Regions from separate parts of the Lysobacter sp. DMC97 genome, predicted to be linked through region 1. Evidence: riboswitches for the same ligand, from Rfam matches in the RefSeq annotation. Region 1 holds a riboswitch; the other holds the start of a gene.
The links. A riboswitch is a leader RNA that binds a small molecule or an ion and turns the genes downstream of it on or off. The one in region 1 is predicted to bind cobalamin.
Positions count from the first base shown of each region.

Region 2: it holds a riboswitch for cobalamin, as region 1 does, so the genes downstream of both, btuB (TonB-dependent vitamin B12 receptor) here and ACT53Q_RS13275 (ribonucleoside-diphosphate reductase subunit alpha) in region 1, are expected to answer to the same signal.

Region 1 is NZ_JBQUZR010000005.1:365,722-369,846, forward strand. It holds gene ACT53Q_RS13275 (ribonucleoside-diphosphate reductase subunit alpha) at 1-1,524, opposite strand, end outside; cobalamin riboswitch at 1,894-2,135, opposite strand; gene sucD (succinate--CoA ligase subunit alpha) at 2,269-3,144, opposite strand; gene sucC (ADP-forming succinate--CoA ligase subunit beta) at 3,250-4,125, opposite strand, start outside.
Region 2 is NZ_JBQUZR010000003.1:72,077-76,201, reverse strand. It holds gene bioD (dethiobiotin synthase) at 1-596, opposite strand, end outside; gene ACT53Q_RS06470 (GAF domain-containing protein) at 682-1,176, shown strand; gene ACT53Q_RS06465 (TfoX/Sxy family protein) at 1,217-1,588, shown strand; cobalamin riboswitch at 1,622-1,852, shown strand; gene btuB (TonB-dependent vitamin B12 receptor) at 1,979-3,838, shown strand; gene ACT53Q_RS06455 (hypothetical protein) at 3,987-4,125, shown strand, end outside.

The DNA.
Region 1 (4,125 bases):
GTCCTGCAGGCCCATCACGCCCAGCCCGACCGGCCGCCAGCGGAGGTTGGAGCGCCGCGCGGTCTCGATCGGATAGAAGTTCAGGTCGATCACGTGGTCGAGCTGGCGCACGGCCACGCGCACGGTCTCGGCGAGTTTGTCGAAGTCGAAGAGCGGCGCGCCGCGGTCGTCCTCGGCGACATGCTGCGCGAGGTTGATCGAACCGAGGTTGCACACCGCGGTTTCGTCGGCGGAGGTGACTTCAATGATTTCGGTGCACAGGTTCGACAGGTGCACCGTGCGGCCCGGGCCGACCTGGTTGCAGGTGCGATTCGAGGCGTCCTTGAACGTCATCCAGCCGTTGCCGGTCTCGCCCAGCGTCTTCATCATCCTCGCGTACAGCGCGCGCGCCTTGACCGTGCGCACCGCGAGCCCCTGCAGTTCGGCCTGCACGTAGGCGCGCTCGAACGCCTCGCCCCACAGGTCGACGAACGCCGGCACCGTGTCCGGATCGAACAGCGACCAGTCGCCGTCGCTTTCGACGCGCTGCATGAACAGATCGGGGATCCAGTTGGCGAGATTGAGGTTGTGCGCGCGCCGCATCTCGTCGCCGGTGTTGTCGCGCAGTTCGAGGAATTCCTCGATGTCCGCGTGCCAGGTTTCGAGGTAGATGCAGGCGGCACCCTTGCGCTTGCCGCCCTGGTTCACCGCCGCGACCGAGGCATCCAGCGTCTTCAGCCACGGCACGATGCCGTTGCTGCGGCCGTTGGTGCTGCGGATCAGCGCGCCGCGCGAGCGGATGCGCGAATACGCCTGGCCGATCCCTCCGGAGAACTTCGACAGCTGCGCGACGTCGGCGTAGCGCGCGTAGATGTCGGCCAGCGAATCCTGCGGCGAATCCAGCAGGAAGCACGACGACAGCTGCTCGTGGCGCGTGCCGGCGTTGAACAGCGTCGGCGAACTCGGCAGGTAGTCCAGCGACGACATCAGCCGGTACAGCTCCAGCGCATCGCCGGGCGTCTCGCTCAGCGCCACCGCGATGCGCATGAAGAACTGCTGCGGCGTCTCGATCACCGTGCGCCGCTGCGGATGCTTCAGCAGGTAGCGATCGTGCAGCGTGCGCAGGCCGAAGTACTCGAAGCGCCGCGTCCGCGCCGGATCGATCGCATCGTTGAACTTGCGCGCGTGCTGCTCCACCGTCTGGCGCAGGCGATCGTTGATCAGGCCGAGTTCCGCACCCAGCGCGATCGACTGCGAGAACGAATGCACGCCCTGCCCGGCCACTTCCTTGTCGATGCAGCCGGACAGCAGGCGCGCGGCGAGGCGCGCGTACTGCGGCTCGTCGGCGATGAAGGCGGCGGCGGTGCGGATCGAGAGTTCGTCGAGTTCGCGGGTGGTCGCACCGTCGTAGATGCCGGCGATGGTCTTCAGCGCGACCCGCATCGGATCGATGTCGTCGAGGCCGTCGCAGCAGCGCTGCACGGCGCGCACGATCTTGCCGACGTCGACGGGCTCGCGGCGGCCGTCGCGCTTGGTCACGGTCATGGTGACGGGCGCGTGCGGCGGAGTGAGGGCGAAGTCGGACTGGCGTGCGGTGGCGGGCTCGGCGCGCGCGGGGATGGTCGCGGCGGACGGGACAGGGGACGGGGCGAGGAGGGTGTCGTGGCGCATGCGGGCTCTCCGGGGAAAAGGAGAGGGAGCGGGAGCGGCGCATGCGACCGGGCGCGGAGGGAACGCGGACGGACGACCGGCATCGCGGGGGAACGACGGGTCGCGCACAACGCCGGCCCCCGCCCCCTCGGGCGGGCCTGCATCGACGCGGTGGCGGAACGGCACGCGCCGACGTGCGCACGCGGCGCATCGCACGACGTCGACCTGCGCTCCCCGCGGAGACGGTGGCCAGACGACGCCGGAAGGACGGCGTCGGTCGAGGCAGGTCTTCGGGCTCACGGGCACGCGACCGGAGTCGCACCTACTGCGCGTCGCTTCCCGGCCGGCCCGTTGCGGGCGAAGCCAGTGCCATTGACGCGGGTCGTTCCCAGTTACCGCTGCGGGGCAGCCCCGGAATGAGCCAGCGACCGAGGTCGCCTGCCGCACCGGGTTCCCATTTCAGCCGACTCCGGGCGGAGTCGGCACCTTCGACGCGCACAACATAATGGGCTCGTCGGCATGGGTCAACACAAAATGTCGTGGCCGCGGCGCCACCAAGGCAAAACGAAGGCCGCCCGGAGGCGGCCTTCGTCGGACTGCGCGGACCGGCGCGGTGCCGGGCGCGGATTGCTGATCGGATTACTTCGCCAGGCGCTTCGCGATGGCGGCGCCGAGGTCGCCCGGCGACTTCACCGTGGTCACGCCCGCCGCTTCCAGCGCGGCGAACTTGCCCTCGGCGGTGCCGGTGCCGCCGGAAGCGATCGCGCCGGCGTGGCCCATGCGCTTGCCCTTCGGGGCCGAGGCGCCGGCGATGAAGCCGACCACAGGCTTTGTGACGTGCTTCGAGATGAACTCGGCGGCTTCTTCCTCGGCCGAACCGCCGATCTCGCCGACCATGATGATGCCTTCGGTCTGCGGATCGTCCTGGAACAGCTTCAGCGCGTCGATGAAGTTGGTGCCGTTGATCGGATCGCCGCCGATGCCGATGCAGGTCGACTGGCCGAGGCCGGCGTCGGTGGTCTGCTTCACGGCTTCGTAGGTCAGCGTGCCGGAGCGCGAGACGATGCCGATCTTGCCCGGCATGTGGATGTGGCCCGGCATGATGCCGATCTTGCATTCGCCGGGGGTGATCACGCCCGGGCAGTTCGGGCCGATCAGCACGACGTCCGGGTAGCCCTTCAGCGCGTTCTTGGCGCGGAGCATGTCGAGCACCGGGATGCCTTCGGTGATCGCGACGATCACCTTGATGCCGGCGTCGGCCGCTTCCATGATCGCGTCGGCCGCGAACGGCGGCGGCACGTAGATGACCGAGGCGTCGGCGCCGGTGGCCTTCACGGCTTCGGCGACGGTGTTGAAGACCGGCAGGCCGATGTGCTCGGTGCCGCCCTTGCCCGGGGTGACGCCGCCGACCACTTTCGTGCCGTAGTCGAGCATCTGCTGCGCGTGGAAGGTGCCCTGCTGGCCGGTGAAGCCCTGGACGATGACCTTGGTGTTCTTGTTGACGAGAACGGACATGAGATTGGAATCCTTCAGGTTGTCATCCCGAGCGACGCGAGGGACCTGCTTCTGCTTTCGACGGCGGACAGCAGGTTCCTCACTGCGTTCGGAATGACATCAAATTCAGGCGGCGACGGCCGCGACGGCCTTCCGGGCGCCGTCGTTGATGTCGTCGGCGGGGATGATGGCGAGGCCGGAGGACTTCAGCAGCGCCTTGCCGGCGTCCACGTTCGTGCCTTCGAGACGCACGATCACCGGCACCTTCACGTCGACTTCCTTCACCGCGGCGATGATGCCCTCGGCGATCATGTCGCAGCGGACGATGCCGCCGAAGATGTTGACGAAGATCGCCTTCACGTCGGGATCGCGCAGGATCAGCTTGAACGCCTCGGTCACGCGCTCCTTGTTGGCGCCGCCGCCGACGTCAAGGAAGTTCGCCGGCTCGCCGCCGTTGAGCTTGATCACGTCCATCGTCGCCATCGCGAGGCCGGCGCCGTTCACCATGCAGCCGATGTTGCCGTCCATCGTGACGTAGTTGAGGTCGTGCTGGCTGGCCAGCACCTCGGTCTCGTCTTCCTGGCGGATGTCGCGCATCGCGGCCAGTTCCGCGTGGCGGAACGTCGCGTTGTCGTCGGAGTTGATCTTGCCGTCGAGCACGGCGAGGTCGCCGTTGGTGAGGATGGCGAGCGGGTTCAGTTCGACCAGCGCCAGGTCCTTCTCGTTGAACAGGCGGAACAGGCCCAGCATGATCTTCGTCAGCTGGCCGACCTGCTTGGCGTTCAGGCCGAGGGCGAAGCCCATGTCGCGGCACTGGTACGGCTGCAGGCCCTGGACGTAGTTCACGTGCAGGGTCTTGATCGCGTCGGGGTTCTCGACCGCGGTCTTCTCGATCTCGACGCCGCCGTCGGCGGAGGCGATGAAGGTGACCGCCTTGCTGCTGCGGTCGACCAGCACCGACAGGTACAGCTCCTGCGCGATGTCGGTGGCCTGCGTGACCAG
Region 2 (4,125 bases), on a different contig from region 1:
CGCGCAAGCCACGCGAGGTTCTCCTCGCGGAACGGCATGTCCGCCTCGATCTCCGACACGATCCAGCCCGCGAGCGCGCAGCCGTCGGCGGCGATGGCGCGCGCGGTGAGCGCGGCATGGTTGAGGCAGCCCAGGCGCAGGCCGACCACCAGCACCACCGGCAGCGACAGCGCGCGCACCAGATCGGCCTGCGAGAACGCGTCGTCCAGCGGCGCTTCCCAGCCACCGACGCCTTCCACCAGCACGCGGTCGGCCTGCGCCGCGAGCCGCGCGTGCGCGGCGAGGATCGGCGCCGGGGTGATCGTCGCGCCGGCCGCGCGCGCGGCGAACGCCGGCGCGGTGGCGGCCGGCAGCGCCCACGGATTCACGTCGTCGTAGCCCGGGCGCGGATCGCTGGCGGCCTGCAGGCGCAGGGCATCATCGTTGCGCCAGCCGTCGGGCGTGGCGTCGCAGCCGCTCGCAATCGGTTTCATGCCGATCGCGCGCAGGCCGCGCGCGCGCCAGGCGTGCAGCAGCGCGGCGCTGGCGACGGTCTTGCCGACGCCGGTGTCGGTGCCGGTGACGTAGAGACTGCGGGCGGCAGGCGATGCGGTCATCGTCGGGACTCCATGCGCGGACACGCGGGCGCCCGCGCGGGGAAGGCATGGTAAGGCGCGGCGACACCGCTGTTACACTGCATGCATGAGTTTCGCCGCCATTCCGCTCACCGGCGACAAGCCGGAACAGTACGCCCAGCTCGCCGCGCAGGCCGACGCCCTGCTCGCCGGCGAACACGACCGCATCGCCAACGCGGCGAATCTCTCGGCGCTGGTCTACCACGCGCTGCCCGACCTCAACTGGGTCGGCTTCTACTTCTTCGACGGCACCGAGCTGGTGGTCGGCCCGTTCCAGGGCCTGCCCGCCTGCGTGCGCATCCCGCTGGACCGCGGCGTCTGCGGCGCGGCGGCACGGACCCGCGAGACCCAGCGCATCGCCGACGTGCACGCCTTCCCCGGCCACATCGCCTGCGATGCGGCCTCGCGTTCGGAACTGGTGGTGCCGCTGGTGCGCGACGGCGCGCTGCTCGGCGTGTTCGATCTGGACAGTCCGGTTCCGGACCGATTCGGCGTTGAAGATCAGGCAGGGCTCGAAACGATCGCGGCGCTGTTCGTGCGCAGTCTGCGCACGGACGGTTGAGCCGCGACGCCACGATTTCATTTCGCGATCCCATCCGCCCATGGCGACGTCCATCAAACTCCGCAACATCGGTCCGAAAAGCGCGGCCTGGCTACGCCAGGTCGGCCTGCGCACCGAGGAAGACCTGCGCGCGATCGGCGCGCTGGAAGCCTTCATGCGCGTCAAGCGCGCGGGCTTCAAGCCCAGCCTCAACCTGCTGTACGCGCTGGAAGGCGCGCTGATGGACTGCCACTGGCAGGACGTCCCGGCCGAACGCCGCAGCGAACTGCTGGTCGCCGCCGACGCCGCCATCGCCCTGCTGCCGCCGCCGCGCGGCCGCCCGGTCGCCTCGCCGGTGACCACCACCCACACCGTCCGCGAAGAGGCCGCCCCGGCCTTCCGCCTGTTCGACGAGCCCGACAGCGGCGATTGAGCCGCCTGCCCGCCCAGCTCGGGGCGATCGGCTACACTGCGCGCGCTTCGCGGTGATCCTGAGGCGTTTCTTCGCCACGGGATTGAAACGGGAAGCCGGTGGGTTCCGGAACATCTCCGGAACGATCCCGGCACTGCCCCCGCAACGGTAAGCGCGTCAAATCGTCGCATCCGCCACTGTGGTCTCCACGGGAAGGCGCGACGACCGAACGGATCCCTCCGTTCGCGCGCGAGTCCGGAGACCGGCCACGAAGCCACACGGTTGCGATGCGGAGGGCGTCGCGGCGATGTCGCCGTCCGCGTCCGCGCGGCCCGCCGCTCGCAGCCTGTCCTCCGTTCGCGACTTCCCGCCTGATGTCTCGCCGCGCGGGTGCGCGCGATGGAGTCCCGAATGTCTTTCCGCAAGATCACGCTGGCGCTGGCCGTTTCGGCCGCGCTGTTCTCCCCTTCCGCCTTTTCCGCAGAGACCGGCGACGATGCCGATGCGCTCGACACGGTCGTCGTCACCGCCACGCGCACGGCGGTCACCGTCGATGCGGCGCTGGCGCCGGTCGAAGTGGTCGACCGCGACGCCATCCAGCGCAGCCAGGCCAGCTCGCTCGGCCAGCTGCTGCGCGGCCGCGCCGGCATCAACCTCAGCAACCAGGGCGGCGACGGCAAGCTCAGCACGCTGTTCGTGCGCGGCGCCGAATCCGACCACGTGCTGGTGCTGGTCGACGGCGTGCGCATCGGTTCGGCGACGTCGGGCCTGGCCTCGTTCCAGGACCTGCCGATCGCGCTGATCGACCGCATCGAGATCGTGCGCGGCCCGCGCTCCAGCCTGTACGGCTCCGATGCCATCGGCGGCGTGATCCAGATCTTCACGCGTCGCGACCAGGGCGCGGCGACGTTCCGCTTCCACGCCGGCGCCGGCAGCCACGGCCGTCGCGAAGGCGGCCTCGGCTTCGGCGGCGGCAACGACCGCGGCTGGTTCGGCTTCGACGCCGGGCTGGTGACGACCGACGGCATCGACGCCTGCCGCGGCGCGGGATTCCCGGTGTTCGCCGGCTGCTTCGTCGACGGCCAGACCGATCGCGACGGCTACGAGAACCGCGCGGTGTCGGTGCGCGGCGGCGTCGCGATCGGCGATGACGTCACGCTGCAGGCGCACGCGCTGCACGTCAGCGGCCACAACGACTACGACGGCAGCTTCGTCGACAACTCCGACATCGTGCAGCAGGCCGTCGGCGCGCAATTGCAGTGGAAGGCGAGCGATGCGTTCACGCTCACCGTGTCCGCCGGCAGCAACAAGGACAGTTCCGACAACTTCCTCGGCGACGCGCCGAACGGCTTTTTCGCCAGCCGCCGCGACACCGCGTCGGTGCAGGCCGATTTCGTGCCGGCCGAAGGCCAGACGATCACCGTCGGCGCCGACTGGCTGCGCGATCGCGTCAGCAGCGACACCGTCTTCGACGACAACCGCCGCGGCGACCGCGCGGCGTTCGCGCAGTACCAGGGCCGCTTCGGCAAGCACGACGTGCAGCTCGCGCTGCGTCGCGACGACAACGACCAGTTCGGCGGCAAGACCACCGGCAACGCGGCGTGGGGCCTGGGTTTAGGTGACGGCTGGCGCGTGACCGCGGGCTACGGCACCGCGTTCAAGGCGCCGACCTTCAACGAGCTGTACTACCCGTTCTTCGGCAACCCGGCGCTGCGTCCGGAAGCCTCGCGCACGGCCGAGGCCGGGCTGGCGTGGCGCGGCGACGCCATCGGCGTGCATCTCGATGCGTTCGAGACGCGCGTGGATGACCTGATCGCCTACGACGCCTCGCTGGGCCTGCCCAACAACATCGACGAGGCCCGCCTGCGCGGCGCCGAGCTGCGCGCCGACGGCACGCTGTACGGCTGGAACGTGAACGGCGCCGCCAGCTGGCTGGATCCCGAGAACCGCGCCGCCGGCCCGAATCGCGGCAAGGACCTGCCGCGCCGTGCCCGCGAGACCGCGCGGCTGGACGTCGACCGCGCCTTCGGCGCCGTGCGCGTGGGCGTGACCGGCATGGCCGAGGGCGCGCGCTGGGACGACGTGGCCAACAGCCGCCGCCTCGGCGGTTTCGCCACGCTCGACCTGCGCGCCGAGTACCGCCTCGCCGACGCCTGGACGCTGCAGGCCGGCGTCGCCAACGTGTTCGACCGCCGCTACGAGACCGCGGTCTACTACAACCAGGCCGGCCGCACGTGGACGGTGGCGGTCCGCTTCGATCCGGGCCACTGACGGCCCCGGCGTCCCGGGCGGAAGGCCCGCCCGGGATGGCCGGCAGGCGGCTGAACGGCGGAACCTCCGCCGTCACGTTTTTGGCGTATCGTTTCCACGACGCTCGTCCCGAAATCGCGCCCTCCGCCGTCCCGCTCCGGCAACCGCCATGCCGACCCCGTCCGAACAACTCAATCCCGGCCTCTTCGTGGTCAGGCCCGCGGCCGCCACCGTGCCCGCGAAGAAGGCCGCGCGCGCATCGATGCCCGATCCGGCCGAACGCCTCGCCGACAAGGCGCAGGTGGAGC